Regions from separate parts of the Neopoerus faecalis genome, predicted to be linked through region 1. Evidence: riboswitches for the same ligand, from Rfam matches in the RefSeq annotation. Region 1 holds a riboswitch; each other region holds the start of a gene.
What was found. Region 1 has a riboswitch for lysine ahead of nhaC (Na+/H+ antiporter NhaC). Riboswitches for the same ligand answer to the same signal wherever they lie in the genome.
Positions count from the first base shown of each region.

Region 2: another riboswitch for lysine. It lies ahead of PY311_RS08650 (transporter substrate-binding domain-containing protein); the one in region 1 lies ahead of nhaC (Na+/H+ antiporter NhaC).
Region 3: another riboswitch for lysine. It lies ahead of PY311_RS06845 (Na+/H+ antiporter NhaC family protein); the one in region 1 lies ahead of nhaC (Na+/H+ antiporter NhaC).

Region 1 is NZ_JARFXX010000001.1:82,982-86,255, forward strand. It holds gene PY311_RS00390 (M20 family metallopeptidase) at 1-86, opposite strand, end outside; gene nhaC (Na+/H+ antiporter NhaC) at 89-1,474, opposite strand; lysine riboswitch at 1,603-1,772, opposite strand; gene thiD (bifunctional hydroxymethylpyrimidine kinase/phosphomethylpyrimidine kinase) at 2,072-2,866, opposite strand; gene PY311_RS00405 (hypothetical protein) at 2,886-3,071, opposite strand; gene PY311_RS00410 (HAD family hydrolase) at 3,243-3,274, opposite strand, start outside.
Region 2 is NZ_JARFXX010000006.1:103,432-106,705, reverse strand. It holds gene PY311_RS08655 (amino acid ABC transporter permease) at 1-166, opposite strand, end outside; gene PY311_RS08650 (transporter substrate-binding domain-containing protein) at 319-1,245, opposite strand; lysine riboswitch at 1,374-1,545, opposite strand; gene PY311_RS08645 (BaiN/RdsA family NAD(P)/FAD-dependent oxidoreductase) at 1,785-2,990, shown strand; gene rimM (ribosome maturation factor RimM) at 3,032-3,274, shown strand, end outside.
Region 3 is NZ_JARFXX010000004.1:205,318-208,591, reverse strand. It holds gene PY311_RS06845 (Na+/H+ antiporter NhaC family protein) at 17-1,663, opposite strand; lysine riboswitch at 1,764-1,938, opposite strand; gene PY311_RS06840 (uracil-xanthine permease family protein) at 2,090-3,274, opposite strand, start outside.

The DNA.
Region 1 (3,274 bases):
GCCACATAATCCGCCATGGCGGCCTCATGACCGTTGACGGAGTTAATGGAAATCATATCATACCAGCGCTGTAAAATGCGTTCCATTGTCAGTTTTCCTCCTTCGCCCGCGCGGTGCCGATGCCCGTCACGGCATAGATCACAGAAAATACGATAGACAGCCACAGCATCGGCGCATAGGGTAAAAAGGCCAGATTTCCGATACCCAGCGTTGTGGCCGTATAGGACCCAGTGGTGGACCATGACACCAGCGGCGCAAGGCCCGTGCCGGTATCCAGCAGGGTACGCATCAGGTTCTTACGGTCCAGACCATACTCCGGATAAAGGTCCTTCACCATGCCGCCCACCACCGGATAGGAGACATAGTACGCGCCAGTGATGGTAAAGAACACCGCGTGCAGAAGCAGCACGCCGAGGGACATGGTGCGGGAGCTCTTTGCCACCCGGCGCACAAAGGCCAGCAGCACATCCACCACACCGGCGGTACGCAGCGGCGCGCCGAAGATACCGGCGGCGATGAGCAGACCGATGGTAGAGAGCATGGAGGTAAAGCCGCCCCGGTTCAGCATGGAGTTTACCACATCGGAGCCGGACTCCACGGAAAAGCCGCTGTACATCACCGTCAGGATGTCCTTCAGGCTCTCGCCCTGAAATACCATCGCCAGCACGGCGCCCACAGCGATGCCTGCTACAAACGTGGGAATGGTGGGCTTCTTCAGCAAGATCAGCGCCACAACCACCGCCACAGGCAGCAGCAGCACCGGGCTGAGCCAGAACTCGGCGGAGACGGTAGCGAGGATATCCTCATACACCTGACCGCCCACCGTGCCGCCGGCAAACCGCAGACCGTAGAGGAAGAAGAACACTAAAGAAATGAGATAGGCCGGGCCGGTGGAGATGAGCGCGTGGCGGATGCCCTCCATCAGCGGCACCTCACAGACTGTGGCGGTAATGACCGGGGAATCGGACAGGGGGGAAATCTTATCGCCGAAGAAGGCGCCGGTGCATACCGCGCCGGCAGCCGCCGGCAGCGGCACACCCAAGCCCTGTGCCACACCCATGCAGGCCACGCCCACAGTAGCCAGCGTACCCCAGGAGGTGCCTGCCATGGTGGACATCAGCGTACAGAGAATGCACACCACCGGCAAAAACAGGCCCGGCGTCAAAACCTTCATACCGTAGTAAATCATCACCGGCACCGTGCCGCTGGCCATCCACACACCCACTAAAACGCCTACGGACAGCAAAATTAGAATTGCCACGATCATGGAGGACACCGTTTCCTTGATGCCCTGCTGCAGCTCCGCATAGGGGATGCCGAAGCACCATGCCATCAGGCACATGATCACACCGTCCAATGCCAAAACGATGCGGTTGTTCAGCTTCATCACCAGCAGCCCCGCAATGATCACGGCGATGCCGACAAGCAGCATCCATGCCGCCTGCCACGGTCTTACGATTCTCTTGTTTTCCATCTTGGTCATCCTTTCTCTTTTGACCGAAATTGAATTGAAAAAGGATAACAAAAAAGCTATGATCCCCGTGGAGATCATAGCCGGAACACCTGTTTTTTCCGCAAGACCCAATGGCTGCGGCGAAACGGTGGTCTGATAGCGCTCCACAAATGTGGCAGTCCGGCGGATATTCTCCGACGGCCCAGGTGATCGCCCCTCAGGCAAAGCAACGACCCTTCGGCGGCTTGCCCTTTCCCTCCGGCGGATGCCTGTCCTTGGCTCCGGGGGTACTCTTGCGCGCCGCGCCTCTATCCTCGTTCAATTTCTGTTAAGATACCACGTTCTTCCAGTAATTACAAGTGTTTTCGCGCTATTTCCTCAATTTAAGCGTTTACCACAAAAAAAATCAGGCCGCAGCTACCTTTTCTTGGAAAACACCCCGGTACGGCTGACCGTACCGGGGTGTTCTCTCACTTTTTCATTTTCCAAGCTATATCTCGGAAGGCGTTCTGCCGAAGGTAATCTTCCGATTTTTTACGTTCAGTTTCCGTCCCCGGCAAGGTCAAGCCGCTATTGTCGGACACACTACGGTATTAGGCCGCTGCAATTACGGGAAAGTCACTTCATAAACTCTCCCTGCAGCTCAAACGCATGATTCATGGGGCCGGAGCCGTGCCCCAAGTCCAGCATAGCCGCCAGCGCCCCGGAGATGTACGCCTTGGCCCGCTCCACGGCCTCATCCAGTCCATAGCCCTTGGCCAGATTGGAGGCAATGGCGCTGGAGAGGGTGCAGCCGGTACCATGGGTATTGGGATTATTGATGCGCTTGCCCCGAAACCATTTTCCCACACCATGACGCCACAGCAGATCATCGGCGTCATTGATCTGATGGCCGCCCTTGCACAGTACGGCGCAGCCGTACCGCTCACTGATGCTCTTTGCGGCGGTCTCCATGCCTGTTGCGTCCGTGATGGACAGTCCAGAGAGGATTTCCGCCTCTGGAATATTGGGGGTCAGCACCTCTGCCATAGGCAGCAGCCTGGCCAGTGCTTCCATGGCATCCGACCGCAGGAGCTTTGCCCCGGAGGTGGCCACCATCACCGGGTCCACCACGATATGCTTTGCGCCGTACTGCTTCAGCTTCTCCGCGATCACTGTGATGAGCTCCGCAGAGGAGACCATGCCGATCTTCACGGCGTCCGGGAAAATATCAGTAAAAACAGCGTCCAGCTGCTCACCCAAAAAATAGGGTGTGGACTCCAAAATATCTGTGACGCCGGTAGTATTCTGGGCGGTCAGGGCCGTAACAGCACTCATGGCATAAACGCCGTTCGCCATCATGGTCTTGATATCCGCCTGAATCCCGGCGCCTCCGCTGGAATCGCTTCCGGCAATGGTCAACGCTGTTTTCATCTAAATACTTCCTTTCTTTTTACAGCACGGTTTTACAACGCAATACAAGGTGGTGCCCCCCATGTACCGCCTGAACATAGGGTAAGTCCCTATCATCAATTGATAAGGGCAAATATGCTTTCCAGCGGCCTAAATAGCCGCTGATTTTGTCATTGTCCTTGGCTTGCGCCAGCAAGCCTTCGTCCGCTTCCGCATCAGCGCCCATTTTTGCTCGCTGGAAGGTCCTTCGGAGTTTTTCGGGATCGGAAACGGCGGCTCAGCGAGGCTGACGAAGCAGCCGGGCTGCCGCCCGGCAATGAGGAAAACGAAGCTGGATGTTGTTTCAGTTCCGAAAAACCGTGTTTGCCCTTATCAACTGATGGTACCAACTTTTGATTTAGTTACAGTTATTGAGTGCGGGCCAATACG
Region 2 (3,274 bases), on a different contig from region 1:
CATAGGGGATGGTATTCAGCACACCGCACAAAAGGCCGATAAAACAGCCGATGGCCGTGGCCGCCAGTGCCAAAATCAGGGTATTCTTGATGCCGTTCAGGTACATGGGGCGGTATTTTCCCCACAGCAGGGCCATATCCTGTCCCAGCTTCACCAGTTTATCCATGGCAAACTCTCCAAATCATACAGATTGCTCCGTGAGCACAGATTTTTTCGCGCTTTGCGCGAAGCCGCTCCGTTGGGTTCCCTGGCAGCGCGGACGCCGCCGGGTGCCGTTTTAAATAGATGGGGGCCCATCGGGCCCCCATCCGAATTTGCTTAGACCTCGGGCTGGATGGAAATGGCCTCGTCCATCAAGGCATTGAAATCGTCCTCCGTCATGGTGGAGAGCACGGAGTTGATAGCCTCGGTCAGTTCAGTGTTGCCCTTCTGGACAGAGATGCCGATGTTCACGTTCTCGGCCCGCTCCTCCTCAGAGGCGAACTGGAAGTCACCGTCTGTGCCGGAGAAGTTCAAAATCTCCAGATTATCGTCCTTGGCAACAGCGGCCATGGCGGTGGGCATATCGGTGCAGACATAGTCCACAGTGCCGGTCTGGAGCTGCATGATCATCGCGGGAGCGCTGTCGGCAGGCGCCAGCAGATTGGTGTTTTCGATCTGGGGCAGGCAGGAGTCATACCAGATGGTACCGAACTGGGATGTGCAGGTACCGCCGGCCAGATCGGCAATAGAGGTGGCATTGGCGTACTGGCTGTCCTTGGTGGTCAGCACCACGATAGTAGCATAGTAGTAGGGACCAGCCATGTCCACCTCGGCCATCCGCTCGGCAGTCATGGACTGACCGGCGATGTTGGCGTCCATGGAACCGGCCTGAATGGCGGGGCACAGGGAATCCCATGCGGAAGAAACGATCTCCAGCTCCCAGCCGTTGGCCTCGGCGATCTTCTTGGCGATCATCACGTCATAGCCGTTGGCATACGCGCCGGGAACGTTGGAAATGGGGACCGCGCCGTTGGAATCGTCCATCTGCGTCCAGTTATAGGGGGCATAGGCGCACTCCATGCCGACGGTGAACACACCGTCCTCGCCCACGCCGCCGGAAGCGGTGGTATCGGCGGGGATCTCCGTCTCAGCGGGGGTGCTGTCGGCAGAATCGGTGCCGGTGCTGCTGTTGCTGCCGCCGCAGGCGGTGAGGGCCAGCGCCATGGTCAGGGCCAGAATCGCGCTCATCCATCTTCTTCTCATAATTGTCTCCTTCTTGTCCGGCGCTTCTGTTCCCCGCCGGCTGGGAAATGTAAAAAAATGAACCGCTTTGTCAAGCGGTCCATGGAATATACGGAAAACCGGCCCTGAAAAACGGGCCTCTCCGAACAGCCAATGATAGCGCTTCACAAAAAACTTGTGACAGTCCGGCAGATGTTCTCTGCCGACCCAGCACCCGGACAACAGGCATCGTCCAAGCACTTCGGCGGTGGCCCCTTTCCCTTCCCCGGCTGCTCTGGCCTTGCGGGAGGTACTGATGAATACCGCGCCTCTATCAAGCGATTCAATTTTGACTGCATTGTAGCGCGGCTTTTTCGTCTTGTCAACTCTTTTTCCGCATTTTGGATAAATTTGCACACATTGGCATAGGCATTCATATTTTTAGCCGCCATTATCGTGCAAATCGGCGGAAATATCTGTGTTTTCTCCCCCATCAACTGCCCCCTTGTCTTTTTTCGCCGGGAACCTTATAATATCAGTAACTCGAACCACCGCCGCGCCCGCGGCGAAAGGAGCATCCCATGAATGTCATCGTCATCGGCGGCGGCGCCTCCGGCCTCATGGCCGCCCTGACCGCCGCCCGAAACGGCCATGCCGTTACGCTGCTGGAGCGGCAGTCCCGGGTGGGACGCAAGCTGCTCTCCACCGGCAACGGCCGCTGCAACCTTACAAATCTCCACGTTGCCCCGGTACATTACCACGGGCTTTCCCCGGACTTCGTCCGCCCCGCGCTGGACGCCTTTGATACGGAGGCCGCGCTGGCGTTCTTTCACGGGCTGGGGCTTCTGACGGTGGCAGAGGACAGCGGCCGGGTCTACCCCTATTCCGATCAGGCCGGCAGTGTGCTGGACGTTCTGCGCTTTGCTGCCGATGCTGCCGGGGTCATTACCCGCACGGGCTTTGAGGTGGAGCAGCTACGCAGAACAAAGCACGGCTTTGCCGTGTCCTCTGCCGAGGAAACGCTGGCAGCGGACCGGGTCATCGTCTGCTGCGGCGGCATGGCCGGGGGCAAGCTGGGCGGCACCCGCAGCGGGTATCTCCTTTTGCAGTCCATGGGCCACAATATGACAAAGCTCTATCCCGCGCTGGTACAGGTCAAGACCGACACCACCTATGTCAAGGCCCTCAAGGGCGTCCGGGCCACCGGAGAGCTGACCCTCTGCCGGGGCCGGGACACCGTGGCCGAGAGCCGGGGCGAGGTGCAGTTCACGGAGTTTGGCGTCAGCGGCCCCGCCGTATTTGACCTTTCCCGCTCTGCCGCTGTGGAAAAGCCGCCCTTAACGCTCCACATTGACCTCCTGCCCCGGCTGTCCGCGGCGGACACGGAGGCGCTGCTGCGGCAGCGGGCCGCGCTCATGCCGGAGCTGACCACGGAAAATCTGCTGGCCGGAATGCTCCACAACCGCCTTGGGCGCACACTGCTGCGCTACGCCGGCTTTGGACTGACGGAGCCGGTCGCCGCTCTCGGTGCAGCGGAGCGGCAGCGCATTGCGGAGGCCATCCACGATTTTGCCCTGCCTGTTACCGGCGTTCTCGGCTTTGACGGGGCGCAGGTCACGGCCGGAGGCGTCCGCACGGACGAATTTGATCCGGAGACGCTGCAAAGCCGCCTGGTCCCCGGTCTCTACGCCGCCGGCGAGGTCCTTGATATTGACGGGGACTGCGGCGGCTACAACCTCCAATGGGCGTGGTCCAGCGGACATCTGGCCGGACAGCTTCGGCCCTGATCACAGAAAATAATTTTCGGAAGAAACCGTAAGGAGCAGCTATGAAACAGGAATTTATCCAGGTGGGCCGCATCGTCAACGCCCACGGCATCCGGGGTGAGGTGCGGGTGCAGCCCCGGCGGGTCTCCCCCGCGCTTCTCACCCGCTGCAAGACCTTTTACATTGACGGACAGGCCGTTGTCCCCACCGCCAATCATGTCCACAAGGACATGGTGCTGCTGAAGCTCCCCGGCGTGGACGATATGAACGCCGCACTGACCTATAAAGGAAAGCCGCTTTCTATC
Region 3 (3,274 bases), on a different contig from region 1:
CTATCGTAAGCTGGCCTTATTGAATCGGCTCACGGGAAAGGGCCCTTTTCCGTTCGATACTGCGGAGGGCAAACAGCACGCCCAGCATCAGGGCAAGGCTCACCGCCCATGTGATATACACATTCTGCACAAAACCCGCCACGATGAAGCCCACCACGCAGACACACGCCACCGTCAGCACATAGGGAAGCTGTGTGGCCACATGGTCAAGGTGATTGCACTGCGCGCCCGCAGAGGCCATGATGGAAGTATCGGAAATGGGAGAGCAGTGGTCGCCCATCACGGCACCGGCACAGCAGGCGGAAATACCGATAATAAGCAGCTCGCTGGAGGCAGGGAAAATCGCCGTGACTATGGGAATGAGAATGCCGAAGGTCCCCCATGAGGTGCCGGAGGCAAAGGCCAGCACACAGGCCACGAGGAAAATCACAGCCGGCAGCATGGAGTACAGCGCGGAGGCCGCGCCCTCCATTAGATCGTGGACATAAACGCTGGCGCCCAGTGACGTAATAGTAGCTTTCAGAGAAACTGCCAGCGTCAGAATCAGGATGGGAGAGATCATGGCGTTGAAGCCCTTGGGAATGCAGTCCATAGCGTCCTTAAACGTAATGACCCGCCGAAGCAGCAGATAAATTACCGTAAACAGCAGCGCAATAATGCCGCCCCATGGCAGGCCGATAAAAGCATCCGTATTGCCGAAGGCGCCGATGAAATCCCCGGCGCAGTCCGTACCGCCCCATGCGTCCACGCCGAAGAAGCCGCCCACATAGATCATGCCCACCGTGCAGCAGATGATCAGCACCGCCACAGGGAGCAGCAGGTCGATGACTCTCCCCTTGGGGTTGATCTTTTCATCCTCCTCAGACTTCAGCGCCCCCAGCTCACCGGTCTCCCGGGCGAGGCGCTCAAAGTCCTTCATGGGGCCGTAATCAAACTGCATCATGGAAAGGCCGATGATAAACACAAACGTCAGCAGGGAATAGAGATTATAGGGGATGGCCTTGATGAAAAGCTGGATGCCGCTGATGCCGGTATCTAAGCCCTCCGCCGTGGAGGAAACCGCCGCCGCCCATGAGGAAATGGGGGCAATCATGCACACCGGCGCGGCGGTCGCGTCAATGAGATAGGCCAGCTTAGGACGGGAAATGCGATGACTGTCCGTCACCGGGCGCATGACCGTGCCGACGGTGAGGCAGTTGAAGTAATCGTCAATGAAGATGAGGATACCCAGCACAAAGGTGGCAAGGGACGCGCCCACCTTTGTCTTGATGTTCTTCGAGGCCCAGCGGCCAAAGGCGGCGGAGCCGCCGGCAGCGTTCACCAATGCTACGATGATGCCCAGCAGCACCAAAAACAGGAAAATGCCGGCGTTGTCGGAAATTGCGGCCACCAAGCCATCGTTGACGATCATATCCAGCGCTCCGATGGGGGAAAAGCCCTTTGCGAACAGCGCCCCCACCACAATACCGATAAAGAGGGAGCTGTAGGCCTCCTTGGTAATAAGCGCCAGCGTGATAGCGATCACCGGCGGCAGCAGCGCCCAGACCGTACCGTACAGGCTGCCGGCAGCGGCCTCCTCACCGGCAGCCAGCACCGGGACGCCCAGCAGAGCGGCGGCCAATGCGGCCAGCAGTGCTGCGCGCAGGACAGAATGCTTCTTCATGGAATTTCTCCTTTCGTTTTCCGCTTCCAATATGGCGGAGCATGAAAAAATGGGGGCATGACGCACGCCATGCCCCCATTTGAGACCTCAACTTCAAATAGACCACAACAGCGCTCCGCCCGCCTCCGGGCGACAGTCTGCCAGATCTTCTCCGACAGCCCAGATACCGGTCCATCAGGCAAACAGACCGGTTCTTCGGCGGCTGACCCTTTTTCCGTCCTCCGTTGCCTGTCTCCCGGACGGATACTCTTATCAGCCGCGCCTCTATCATGCCTTATTCACTTGGTTCTGCTCTCATTATAGGGCATTTTTGCCCCTTGTCAACGCCTTTTCCGCAGAATTTTCCCATTTCCCGGCAAAATACGGAGTGCCGGACATCTGGCGCTCCGTATTTGCATAGTTCTTCTGTTTCTGCGGGACGGACGCTCAATAGCTGCCGAGGTCGGCGGACTTGTCACCTGTGACGCTGACGCCGAACTCATAATCGTTGCCAGGCAGAATGGCGTTGAGGATCACGCCGCACAGCGCCGCAATGGCAAGGCCGGACAGCGTTACCGCCGCGCCGCCCACGGTGAAGGTCACACCACCCACGGAGCTGAAGCCAAGGCCGCTGACAAACATCACCGCCGCAATAATAAGGTTGCGAGACTTGGTGAGATCCACCTGATTTTCCACAATGTTGCGGACGCCCACAGCGGAGATCATGCCATAGAGGATGAAGCTGACGCCGCCCACGATGGCGGAGGGAATGGAGTTCACCAGCGCGTCAAACTTGGGAGAGAAGCTGAGAATGATGGCGTAGATGGCCGCCAGCCGGATGACCCGGGGATCGTAGACCTTGGAAAGCGCCAGTACGCCGGTATTCTCACCGTAGGTGGTGTTGGCAGGGCCGCCGAACAGGCCCGCAAAGGCCGTTGCCAGACCATCGCCCATCAGGGTGCGGTGCAGACCGGGGTCCTCGATGAAGTTATTGCCGGTGGTGGAGGAAATGGCGGAGATGTCGCCGATGTGCTCCATCATGGCGGCAATGGCGATGGGTGCCATCACTAAAATGGCGGAAATATCAAACTTTGCAAGGATGAACTTCTGGAGGCCCACCAGATGCGCCTCGCTGACAGCGGTAAAATTCACCAGCGGCTGCATGACGCCGTTGGCGTCCGGCAGCTCCGCGCCGCAGAACGTGGCGATGACCGCCACAAGATAGCTGCCGACCACACCCAGCAGAATGGGGATAATCTTCACCATGCCCTTGCCCCAGATGTTGGCAACCACGATGATGGCCATGGCCACCAATGCCAGCCACCAGCAGGTCTGGGCGTTGGTAATGGCGGAGCCGGAGAGGTTCAATCCGATCATGATGATCATGGGGCCGGTAACGATGGGAGGGAAATAGCGCATAACGGTCTTGGCACCCAGAACCTTGAAAAGCAGCGCCAGCACCAGATACAAAAGGCCCGCAATAACGATGCCGCCCAGCGCGTAGGCCAGCTTCAGCTCCGGGTCAAAACCCTCGTAGGCCGGCATGGAGGCCACTGTGGAAAAGCCGCCGAGATAGGCAAACGAGGACCCGAGGAACGCGGGAACCTTGAATTTCGTGCACACATGGAACAG